DNA from 3 places in the Colwellia sp. MB3u-4 genome. Region 1 is predicted to be linked to each of the others. Evidence: predicted binding sites of a transcription regulator. Region 1 holds the regulator's gene; each other region holds the start of a gene.
What was found. The regulator LexA, encoded in region 1, represses DNA repair genes until DNA is damaged. The targets are predictions, from matches to a motif close to TACTGTATNNNNATACAGTA.
Positions count from the first base shown of each region.

Region 1 (3,290 bases):
AAGCGGTATAGGTTGTTTCGCCCAGTTGCATTAATTCGTCCATTGAAGCCGAAGCATTTAACGACGCCGCTTCAGCAGCTGCTGCATTGGCTTTCATTTGCTTTTGCTCATCAAGCCAAATGGCGTAATCGGCTTCAGACTTAACTTCAACCACTATCGGCATAAAGCCGTGGTCTTTGCCACACAACTCAGCACATTGGCCACGATAAACACCGGGTTCATCTACCTTGGTCCAAGCTTCATTAATAAAGCCTGGGTTAGCATCTTGTTTTACCGCAAATGCCGGTACCCACCAAGCATGGATAACATCATCAGAAGTAATAACAAAACGCACTTTTTTATTGGTTGGAATAACCAAAGGACGATCAACTTCTAACAGGTAATGTTCACCTTTTTCTGCTGAGGTACCATCTTGGTTTTCGTATTGTTCACGCGGGGTAGAAAGCACTGAATAAAACTCAAGGTCTTGATCAAAATATTTATAATGCCATTTCCACTGAGAACCCGTTACTTGAATGGTTAAGTCCGCATCATCGTTATTTTCCATATCGATAAGCGTAATAGTGGCAGGAAAAGCCATAGCAATTAGAATAACGACAGGGATCGCCGTCCAAAGAATTTCAACTTTTGTGCTTTCATGAAAGGTTGCTGGTTTGAAACCTTTTGATTTACGGTGAAACACCATAGACCAAAACATTGCACCAAAGACCACAATACCAATACCAGTACAGATATACAGCACCAGCATATGTAAATCATATACGTCTCTACTAACCTCAGTAACACCTTTGGTTAGGTTCAGCGACATATCTGCCCACACTGAACTAGACAACAAGCCCCCTAGCAACAGCAAACCTAGGTTACGTCTTTTCACACGACATCTCCTTCACCTTTAATTTAGGCCAAATAACGTATTTTCATTATGAAAACCGGCTAGTTAGCGCATACATTTATTATTATTTAAGTGACGCATTAATCAACAGTTGTCAATTGCGCCCTATTGTTTTTTTTGTACGTTTTCCAGACTAGAATTACTTAAAACTTGATAGGGGTCAATTTTTAATTTCAAAAGCATGATAAATAAAAACCAGTAAATACAATAGAGTAAAAGCCCTAAACCGGACGATAAGTAGATTTTTAAAAGGATGGCTGCAATGTTCATGTTTTGTTCAAAGCCTGTTTTTCATGCTGAATAATAAATAATCAACACAGAAATTTGCTGTATAAAAAGCAAGCTATTAGCGGTATTTATTGCCGAACAGAAGGATAGCTCTAACCAAAAAAATTTAGCTACATATTAGGTAGATAAATGGTTATCAAGCATGTGGAATACGCAGATTTTAACACCTTGAATTAAACCAAGTGATAGTTAAATCTGCGAAATATAATTTAGGAAAAAATAGTGTAGGAAAATCTAGTTTAGCTAAGTATTAGCATTTATGAAGTAAATGAAACGTGAACTACATCCAATCAGCCGCGCGAATAACACCAACGGCTAGGCCTTCGATATTAAATTGCTGAGACTTTAAATCGACCTTAATCGGTGCAAAATCTTCATTTTCAGCATGTAAATAAACCACATTGCCCTCACGTTTAAAACGCTTAACGGTAACATCGTCTTCTACACGAGCAACAATCACTTGACCATTTTGCACGTCGGTTGTTTGATGAACGGCCAACAAGTCGCCATCCATAATGCCGATATCTTTCATGCTCTCGCCATTAACACGCAATAAATAATCAGCCGGAGGATGAAATAAATTGCCATCAACTTTGTAATGCTGCTCAACATGTTCTTGTGCCAAAATAGGCTCACCGGCTGCCACACGGCCAATAAGTGGCAAACCATCTTCAGCGATAAACTCTTGTGCAAGACGAATACCACGCGATGTGCCAGGTAGCATTTCAATATAGCCTTTCTTCGCTAGCGCTTTTAAATGTTCTTCTGCTGCATTGGCCGACTTAAAACCAAAACAAGTAGCAATTTCGGCACGTGTTGGTGGCATACCTGTATCAGAAATTTTTTCTCGGATCAGATCAAAAATCTGCTGTTGTCTGGGTGTTAAAGGGCGCATAGTTGTTCCTTAAGCTACTTAAGAGCAAGCCTGTATTTTTACACAGTATTACTGTTATTGTATACAGGCTGTAAATAAACGCAAGAAAATAATCAGTCGCCTTTGCTAGTTTGGGCTTTAGTTGCAATTAGTGATGTTAGCAAAAAATTAAGTGCTCAATCCATATTGTTGTAAAGCGGCTTTCACGATTAAGGTCATTAAAAATACCCATAAATATAACTATTAACCTTGCTTAAACAGCAGGTATATAGGTAAATCAACCTTAGAAGGTGAATGGAAGATAATGAATAAACACGAATATTTAGATTGTTGCCAAGCACAATTACTAAAAGTTTTTAGCCTCGCAAAAAATCATAAAAAAGATGATAAGCAAAAATTCAGAGTTGAAGGCTTTATCCATGCGGGTAAAGCGTTAGGCGTTATATCTCATGTAGAGGCTGTCGATGTTATCGCGCAAGCTCACTTTCAGGTATTTGGTGAAAGTATTGAGTCTCGCCAAAATAGAAAAGCGAGCTTAAAAGAAGCGGTTGCCAAAGGTGATGAAAATTTTATTAACATTCCGGCCTATGAGCGATCAAAGCTATAATGCTTCAATCTCCCTCAACTTCTTAACTCTTCAAGATTTCAAGATTTCAAAGTACCCTAAGTCATTTTAAACAACGGCTTAAATATGCAGTGATGCAATAAGCGCCTCAATTAACCACGTCGTTAGCAAGTTTTAGCCTTTGCAAACATGGTTTAGTCTGGGTATTAACGCTTCAGTGCAGGCTTTGCTTTTCAATATGCTAGCTAAACTCAGTACCTTAAGCTAACATAAATTTAGCTATTAACTACCTTATATCAATAGATTTAAACTATGATAAAAATTCGTGATTTAGAATATCTAACCGCCATTGCCGAATATAAGCATTTTGGCCATGCCGCTGAGGCTTGCTTTGTTAGTCAACCAACGCTAAGTGGTCAAATTCAAAAACTAGAACAACGCCTTAAGCTAACCTTAATTGAACGCCAACCGCGCAATGTTATGCTAACACCCGCAGGAGAAAAGTTAGTACAACAAGCTCGGCAAGTACTTAACGCCGCGAATAACTTTGAAGAAGCGGCAAAAGCGCTACTTGATCCACTGTCAGGTGATTTACATATAGGCTTAATACCGACGTTAGCGCCATATATATTGCCGCATATTATGCCGGCACTAAACAGCAATCTAGCTAA
Region 1 covers NZ_JACGVE010000074.1:141,984-145,273, forward strand. The annotation lists gene coxB (cytochrome c oxidase subunit II) at 1-874, opposite strand, end outside; gene lexA (transcriptional repressor LexA) at 1,461-2,075, opposite strand; gene H4J61_RS06140 (hypothetical protein) at 2,359-2,661, shown strand; gene oxyR (DNA-binding transcriptional regulator OxyR) at 2,932-3,290, shown strand, end outside.

Region 2 (3,290 bases), on a different contig from region 1:
TAAAAAGAAACACGCTGGTATCCTTTAATTTATCATTATCTTGCGATACGCGGTTTAACATTAACTCTAATGCCATGGCAGAGGCGACCGCTTCAAACCAATCAACATTAAAACCATGAATAAAAACCACCAGATCACGTTTCAGATCCATTTGTTTCTTGATCTCATTAAAAGCCACAGTGGAAGCCAGAGGTGTGGTGAGGTTTTTTGGTTCTACAAAAGCAGCGATAAGACTTTTTTTCCGTAATTTTTTTTCAATATAGCCTGATAGGCTTTCACCATCACCTGATCGGTTATGGACCTTATCACTCAGGTAGTCGGTTACTTTATTAGCACCAACTTCAACCGTGACTCGACCAAAACGTAAGTTATTAGGTCGGTCAGCACTAAAATCTTGTCCATAACTGTCGGGAGTCCAACGTTGACCTAAGTGATTTCTGTTAGTGGCATAATGTAGCGTTAACGTGAGCATAGAAACATCCTGTAAAATTAAATTAAACTAGCATAATTGTAGCTAAGATATTTTTGCTCACAAGCGACTTAGGTCATTATGCTGATGTTATACCTTGATAAGTCTTGCTTATTAAGCTCACTTTTCCCTGCTTTAGCGCGGCATCGTCATAATGACTGTTTAATAGTTAATGCCGATAGAATAGGTTGAGCCATGACTCCAAGGCCACCAAATAACAGTAAGGGCGGGTGTCTCTTGAAAGGCTGGCTGAGTAAAAATCAATTGGTTTTTATTGGGGGGTTATTGGGGTTTATTAATTGACCCAATTCATCTTTAAGCGCTTGAGGGGCTTTTTTCATATTCTTTTTATGCCATTCTTCACTGAATAACTGCCGTAAAATAGTTAATATGCGCTCTTTTTTCCCATGAAAATTCGGCGAGTAAAGCGGATTGTTTGTCTTCCCAGCGCCAAGTTAGCTCATCACCTCATAGTGTTGTTATGGTGCTCAATATAGTGTCTTGTTTTGTTTGCTTATGTGACACGAAAATTCCTTTTTATTCATTTATGTAAGCAAGTAATTAGGTGAGAATTTAAGTTAAATAATATAAAAATACCTAGGTATGTTTTTAAGACTTGTTGATCACCTTGTTAAAGTCGAATTTATCGATGCAGCTTTTACAGATACATGATTTTCCAGATAAGGCTGCAGGCACTTGTGTCAATAAGTCGCGTTTAACATCACGACTTACGCACCAACAAGGTTGATTACCATTGACCGCACATAAATTATTTTGTTGGCATAAAGGGCATTGGTTGGTATCAATGGCAGGCATTAGCACTATTGCTCTAGATTAAGATTATTAAGCTTAAAAATAGCATAACTTCACTAACAGTAAAATATTTAGCGGTAAACTTTAGGCGCTGTTGTCACTAATTGTTGGTCTTAGGTAAAATTATCTGGCTAAGCACTGGCAATAGCAGAGACTGCTGGTTAGGGGCGCTACAGAAAGTTATTAATCAGCAACTTTTTCTTAGCTGTATAAATAAACAGTTTTAAATGCTAGGCTATCTAAAACATCAGGAGCCTTTGCTCTACAGGTAAGCCTTCATCTTGAAATTATATATCGCCGAAAAACCAAGCTTAGGTCGGGCAATTGCCGCCGCATTGCCAAAACCTCAAAAGAATCATCAAGGCTATATCGCACTGGCCAATGGTGACGTAGTAAGTTGGTGTATTGGCCATATTCTTGAACAAGCAAATCCTGAAGATTACGATCCCGCATTTAAAAAGTGGCAAATGGGCCATTTACCGATTGTGCCGCAGCAATGGCAACTAAAACCTAAAGCACAAACCCGGTCACAGCTTACTGTGTTACGAAAACTGGTTAAGCAAGCAGATGAAATTATTCATGCCGGTGACCCTGACCGAGAAGGCCAACTGTTAGTTGATGAGGTTATTGATTTTTTCAAGGTATCAGCAAAGAAGAAGCAAAATACTAAGCGTTTGTTAATTAGTGACTTAAATTTACCCGCAGTGCAAAGATCGCTGGCTAACTTACAAAGTAACCAATTATTTATGCCCTTATCAATTTCTGCTTTAGCGCGCTCAAGAGCCGATTGGCTTTACGGCATTAACTTAACGCGAGCTTATACCTTACAAGGGCAAAAAGCCGGTTTTAATAGCGTGTTATCTGTCGGCAGGGTACAAACGCCAATTTTAGGTTTAGTTGTGCGACGCCAACAAGAGATTGACCATTTTGTCGCGAAAGACTTTTATGATGTGCACGCACACTTACAAACCAGTAACCAAGCGCAATTCATTGCAAAGTGGCAACCCAGCGAGGCCTGCCAACCGCATATGGATGAAGAAGGCCGCGTGCTTAATCGTGCTTTAGCTGAAAATGTTGTTCGTCGTATTGACCATAAAACCGCTGAAGTGAGCTCAGTGATTGAGCAGCAGAAAAAGCAAGCAGCCGCATTGCCTTATAGTTTATCCGCACTGCAAATTGACGCGGCAAAAATATATTCATTGAATGCCAAGTTGGTATTAGATGTCTGTCAGGCATTGTATGAAAAGCATAAACTGGTGACTTACCCTCGTTCTGATTGTCGCTATTTACCCACTGAACATCATGCTCAGGCTAAAGGCATTATTGCCATGTTAGCCAGCGCAGATGAAGACTATGGCAAGTTTGCGCAAGGTGCTAATAGTGCGTTAAAAAGTAAAACTTGGAATAATGCTAAAGTAACCGCTCACCATGCCATTATTCCGACCGAAAAATCAGCGAACAAGTTGTCGTTGAACCCATTTGAAAAGCAAGTTTATTTTCTTATTGTTCGGCAATATTTAGCACAGTTTTATCCACCATACCAATATAACCAGTGTCGGGTTGAGCTGCTAATTGCGGGAGGTAAATTCTTAGCTAATGCTAAAACCCCGATCGCCCAAGGTTGGAAGGTGTTATTTCAGCGTGCAAAAAATAAGCCTGACAACGCAGCGCAAGACAATGACGAAAAGCTTAATAATCAACTATTGCCAAAATTAGTGCAAGGCGAGCAAGTACTCTGTCGTCATGGCGAACTCATTAGCCGTATGACACAAGCACCTAAGCAGTTCACTGATGCCAGTTTACTGAGTGCCATGACCGGCATTGCTAGGTTTGTTAGTGATCATGAGATTAAAAAACTTTTACGAGAAAACGACGGTTTGGGTACCGAAGCAACGCGTGCCGGTATTATCGACTTATTATTTAAACGTGATTATTTGCAACGCCAAGGCAAGAATATCAATGCCACTGTGATTGGCACGTCACTGATCAATGCCTTGCCTGTTGCGGC
Region 2 covers NZ_JACGVE010000070.1:5,623-8,912, forward strand. The annotation lists gene H4J61_RS04920 (alpha/beta hydrolase) at 1-472, opposite strand, end outside; gene H4J61_RS04925 (cysteine-rich CWC family protein) at 1,079-1,285, opposite strand; gene H4J61_RS04930 (DNA topoisomerase III) at 1,564-3,290, shown strand, end outside.
Region 2: H4J61_RS04930 (DNA topoisomerase III) is a predicted target of LexA. The motif match lies at 1,486-1,505, and genes of this name have one in related genera.

Region 3 (3,290 bases), on a different contig from region 1:
ATAGTCATGGCGAGTGAATAAGCCTCTTCACCGGTCGAGCAGGCGGTAACCCAAGCTCGAAGTTCTTTACCTTCAGGATAATTTTCTAATAGTGCTGGCAGCGAGCTTGACTTGAGTTGCGCCCAAACGTCTTTATCGCGAAAAAAATGGGTTACCCCAATTAACAGTTCTTTAAATAATAGGTCTTGTTCTTGTGGGTTCTCTCGCAGATAACGCGCATAAAGCGCTATATTTTCAAGTTGATGTAGGTCCATACGCCGTTCAATACGACGATAGATGGTATTTTTTTTGTACAGTGAGAAGTCGTTTCCTGTGCGTTCACGCAAGATAATAACGATTTGTTCCAATGTACTTTTTGATTTGATTTCTAACCTTGGTTCAATATCTTTTGGGGCAATACGAGGGCCATGTTTGAGCCCACTCAGTATATGTTCGGGTAATTCTTTAGCGGGGGCAACGATGTCGATTAATTCTGCATTAATGGCGCTTTGAGGCATAGAAGCAAATTTTGCAAATTCAGGCGACTGGGCCAGAGACAGTCCAGCATTTTGTTTGATGGCATGTAAACCTAGGGTGCCATCAGAACCCATGCCAGAAAGAATAACGGCCACAGCATGTTCGCGCTGATCACTGGCAAGCGATCGAAAGAAAAAATCAATCGGTAAGCGTAATCCGCAACTAAGCACGGGCTCAAACAAAAATAATGAGCCGTGCAAAATGGATAAATCTTTGTTGGGAGGAATTACATAAACACAATTTCCCTGTACTTTCATGTGGTTGCGAGCTTCTTTGACTATCATTTGCGTCGTACGTTGCAACAACTCAGCCATGATGCCTGTGCGAGAGGGATCTAAGTGCTGGATAACAACAAACGCCATATCGGAAGGCGTTTGTACCTGAGTAAAAAAGTCTTCCAATGCTTCTAAACCGCCCGCAGAAGCACCGATGCCGACAATATTGGATGGTTTTTTTAGAGCATTCAACCGACGGGAGTCACTGGCAGTACTTGGTTTTGTGATTTTTATTTTATTTTTCATTAAGGTATATTTATTTTTTGCTCCATTACATTATAGTAAACTAATATATTAAGTAGTGTGCAATAAATTTTGGAAAGTTTTTATAAAAAACCTCGTGTTTGTCCCCGTGTTTTGCTATGAGACCGACGTTAACACAATGCGCTAAAGAATAACGACATTTAAAATAGCCAGGTTAAAAGGGCGCAGTAAAGTTTCAGTCAAGTTGTGTTTGCTACTGAGTTATAAAATATTTTAAAGCAAAGTTAATATAGACAACGTTAATATAGACAAAGTGACAAGCGCCAGCTTTATTTTATCCATCAGAAAAACGGTATAAGCAGTTAACAAAAAGCTTCCTCAATTTTACGCCTCAACCTATACTGGTTAAATGTACAGTATAGGTTGTATTTTATGAAAGTTATTCCCATTTTTATTGAGGCGGGTATATCCGGCTTTGAATCACCTGCAGCTGAATATAAAGAACTCGGCTTATCGTTAGATCAACTCTTGATAGCACACCCCGATGCCACCTTTATCGGTTTGGCGCAAGGGCAGTCGATGCAAGAGGTTGGCATTTTTGATGGTGATTTATTGCTAGTGGATCGTAGCGAGCCAGTAAAAGATGGTGATGTTATTGTGGCGAATTACAATGGCTGTTTTACTTGTAAACTTATTGATAAAAAAAACGCTAGGCTATTATCTGCATCGTTCAAGCATCAACCGGTCAGCATTACACCTGAGGATGAATTTCAAATAGAGGGAGTCGTTACCCGTTCAATTCGTTTGCATCGACAGCTAAGGGAGTTAAGCGCATGTATGCGTTAGTTGATGCCGTATCTTTCTACGCGTCTTGTGAGAAGGTGTTTGACCCCTCAATCAGAAATCGGCCTGTGGTCGTACTAACAAACAACGATGGCTGTATATGTGCTGTGTGTCCAATTGGTCGGCGTTTAGGTATACCAAAATTTAAACCTTATTTTCAAATTAAACATTTTTTAGCCAAACACCATGTGGTTGTGCGCTCGTCTAACTATGAGCTATATGCCGATCTCAGTGACAAAATGATGAATGTTATTGGCCGTTTCTGCGATAACCAATATGTTTACTCGATTGACGAGTCTTTTCTACAATTTAAAAACTATAACCAAATTATTAATGATTGGCATAAATATGGCCATGAAATACGACGTGCGGTTTGGCAGGAAACGCGTTTGCCTGTGGGTGTTGGCTTTGGCTCAACGCCGACATTAGCGAAAGCCGCAAACCACGCAGCTAAAAAATTAGCGGGCTATAACGGTGTGGCAGTTGTGGATGATGTCACGTCACGTAAAGACATATTATCAAAAATGGCGGTTACTGACGTGTGGGGCATTGGTAGTCGATTAGGCAAGCGTTTAAACGTGTTGGGAATAAATTCCGCTTGGGATTTAGCCAACCAGTCACCTAAAATTATGCGCAGCCAATTTAGCGTTATGGTTGAACGAACGGTTAACGAGTTAAACGGTATAGTTTGTTTAAACTGGGATGAAGTTAAGCAGGCAAAAAAAGAAATATTTTCCACTAGAAGCTTTGGTCAACGGATAAATGAAGAACATCAATTAAAAGCGGCTTTAGTGAGCCACGGCGCCATTGTAGGTCGTAAACTAAGACAACAGCATTCGCGCGTAAAACGGCTGGTGATATCCGCTGCTAGCTCGCCTCATGATGATAATTATTACCACAAATCGATAATTTATGAATTTTTAGTGGCAACAGATAACACCCTAAGTATCGCGAACGCTATATCAGCCGTTTTTGATTGTGTTTATGCCGGCGGTGTTAACTTTTATCGTTGTGGGGTAGGAGCCATTGAGCTTGAAAATACTCAATTTCAACAAGGTGATTTGTTTTCGCTAAATGAAGAAGATCCAGAGCTAATGCGCTGTTATGACGGGATAAATAATCGTTACGGTAATGATACTTTGCAATTAGCCGCACAAGGTAAAATTGATAAGTGGCATATGCGACGTGAATTTCTTTCGCCAAGCTTTACGAGTAAGTGGCGAGATATACCTAAAATTAGCTGTTAAGGTTTATCTTGGTCATTTATCTTGGTCAATAAGCGATAAAACATGAGTAGATAATTAATCAACTGGGTATTACATCGAGTTAACATATAACAGTTACAAAAAAGCCCTGTCAAGACAGGGCTTTTTTGCTCTAAATGTGGTCGGAGTAGCAAGATTCGAACTTGCGACCTCACGTCCCCCAGACGCGCGCGCTACCAAGCTGCGC
Region 3 covers NZ_JACGVE010000076.1:51,015-54,304, reverse strand. The annotation lists gene H4J61_RS08230 (chemotaxis protein CheB) at 1-1,037, opposite strand, end outside; gene H4J61_RS08225 (LexA family transcriptional regulator) at 1,428-1,841, shown strand; gene H4J61_RS08220 (Y-family DNA polymerase) at 1,829-3,085, shown strand; tRNA gene H4J61_RS08215 (tRNA-Pro) at 3,223-3,290, opposite strand, start outside.
Region 3: H4J61_RS08225 (LexA family transcriptional regulator) is a predicted target of LexA. The motif match lies at 1,395-1,414, and genes of this name have one in related genera.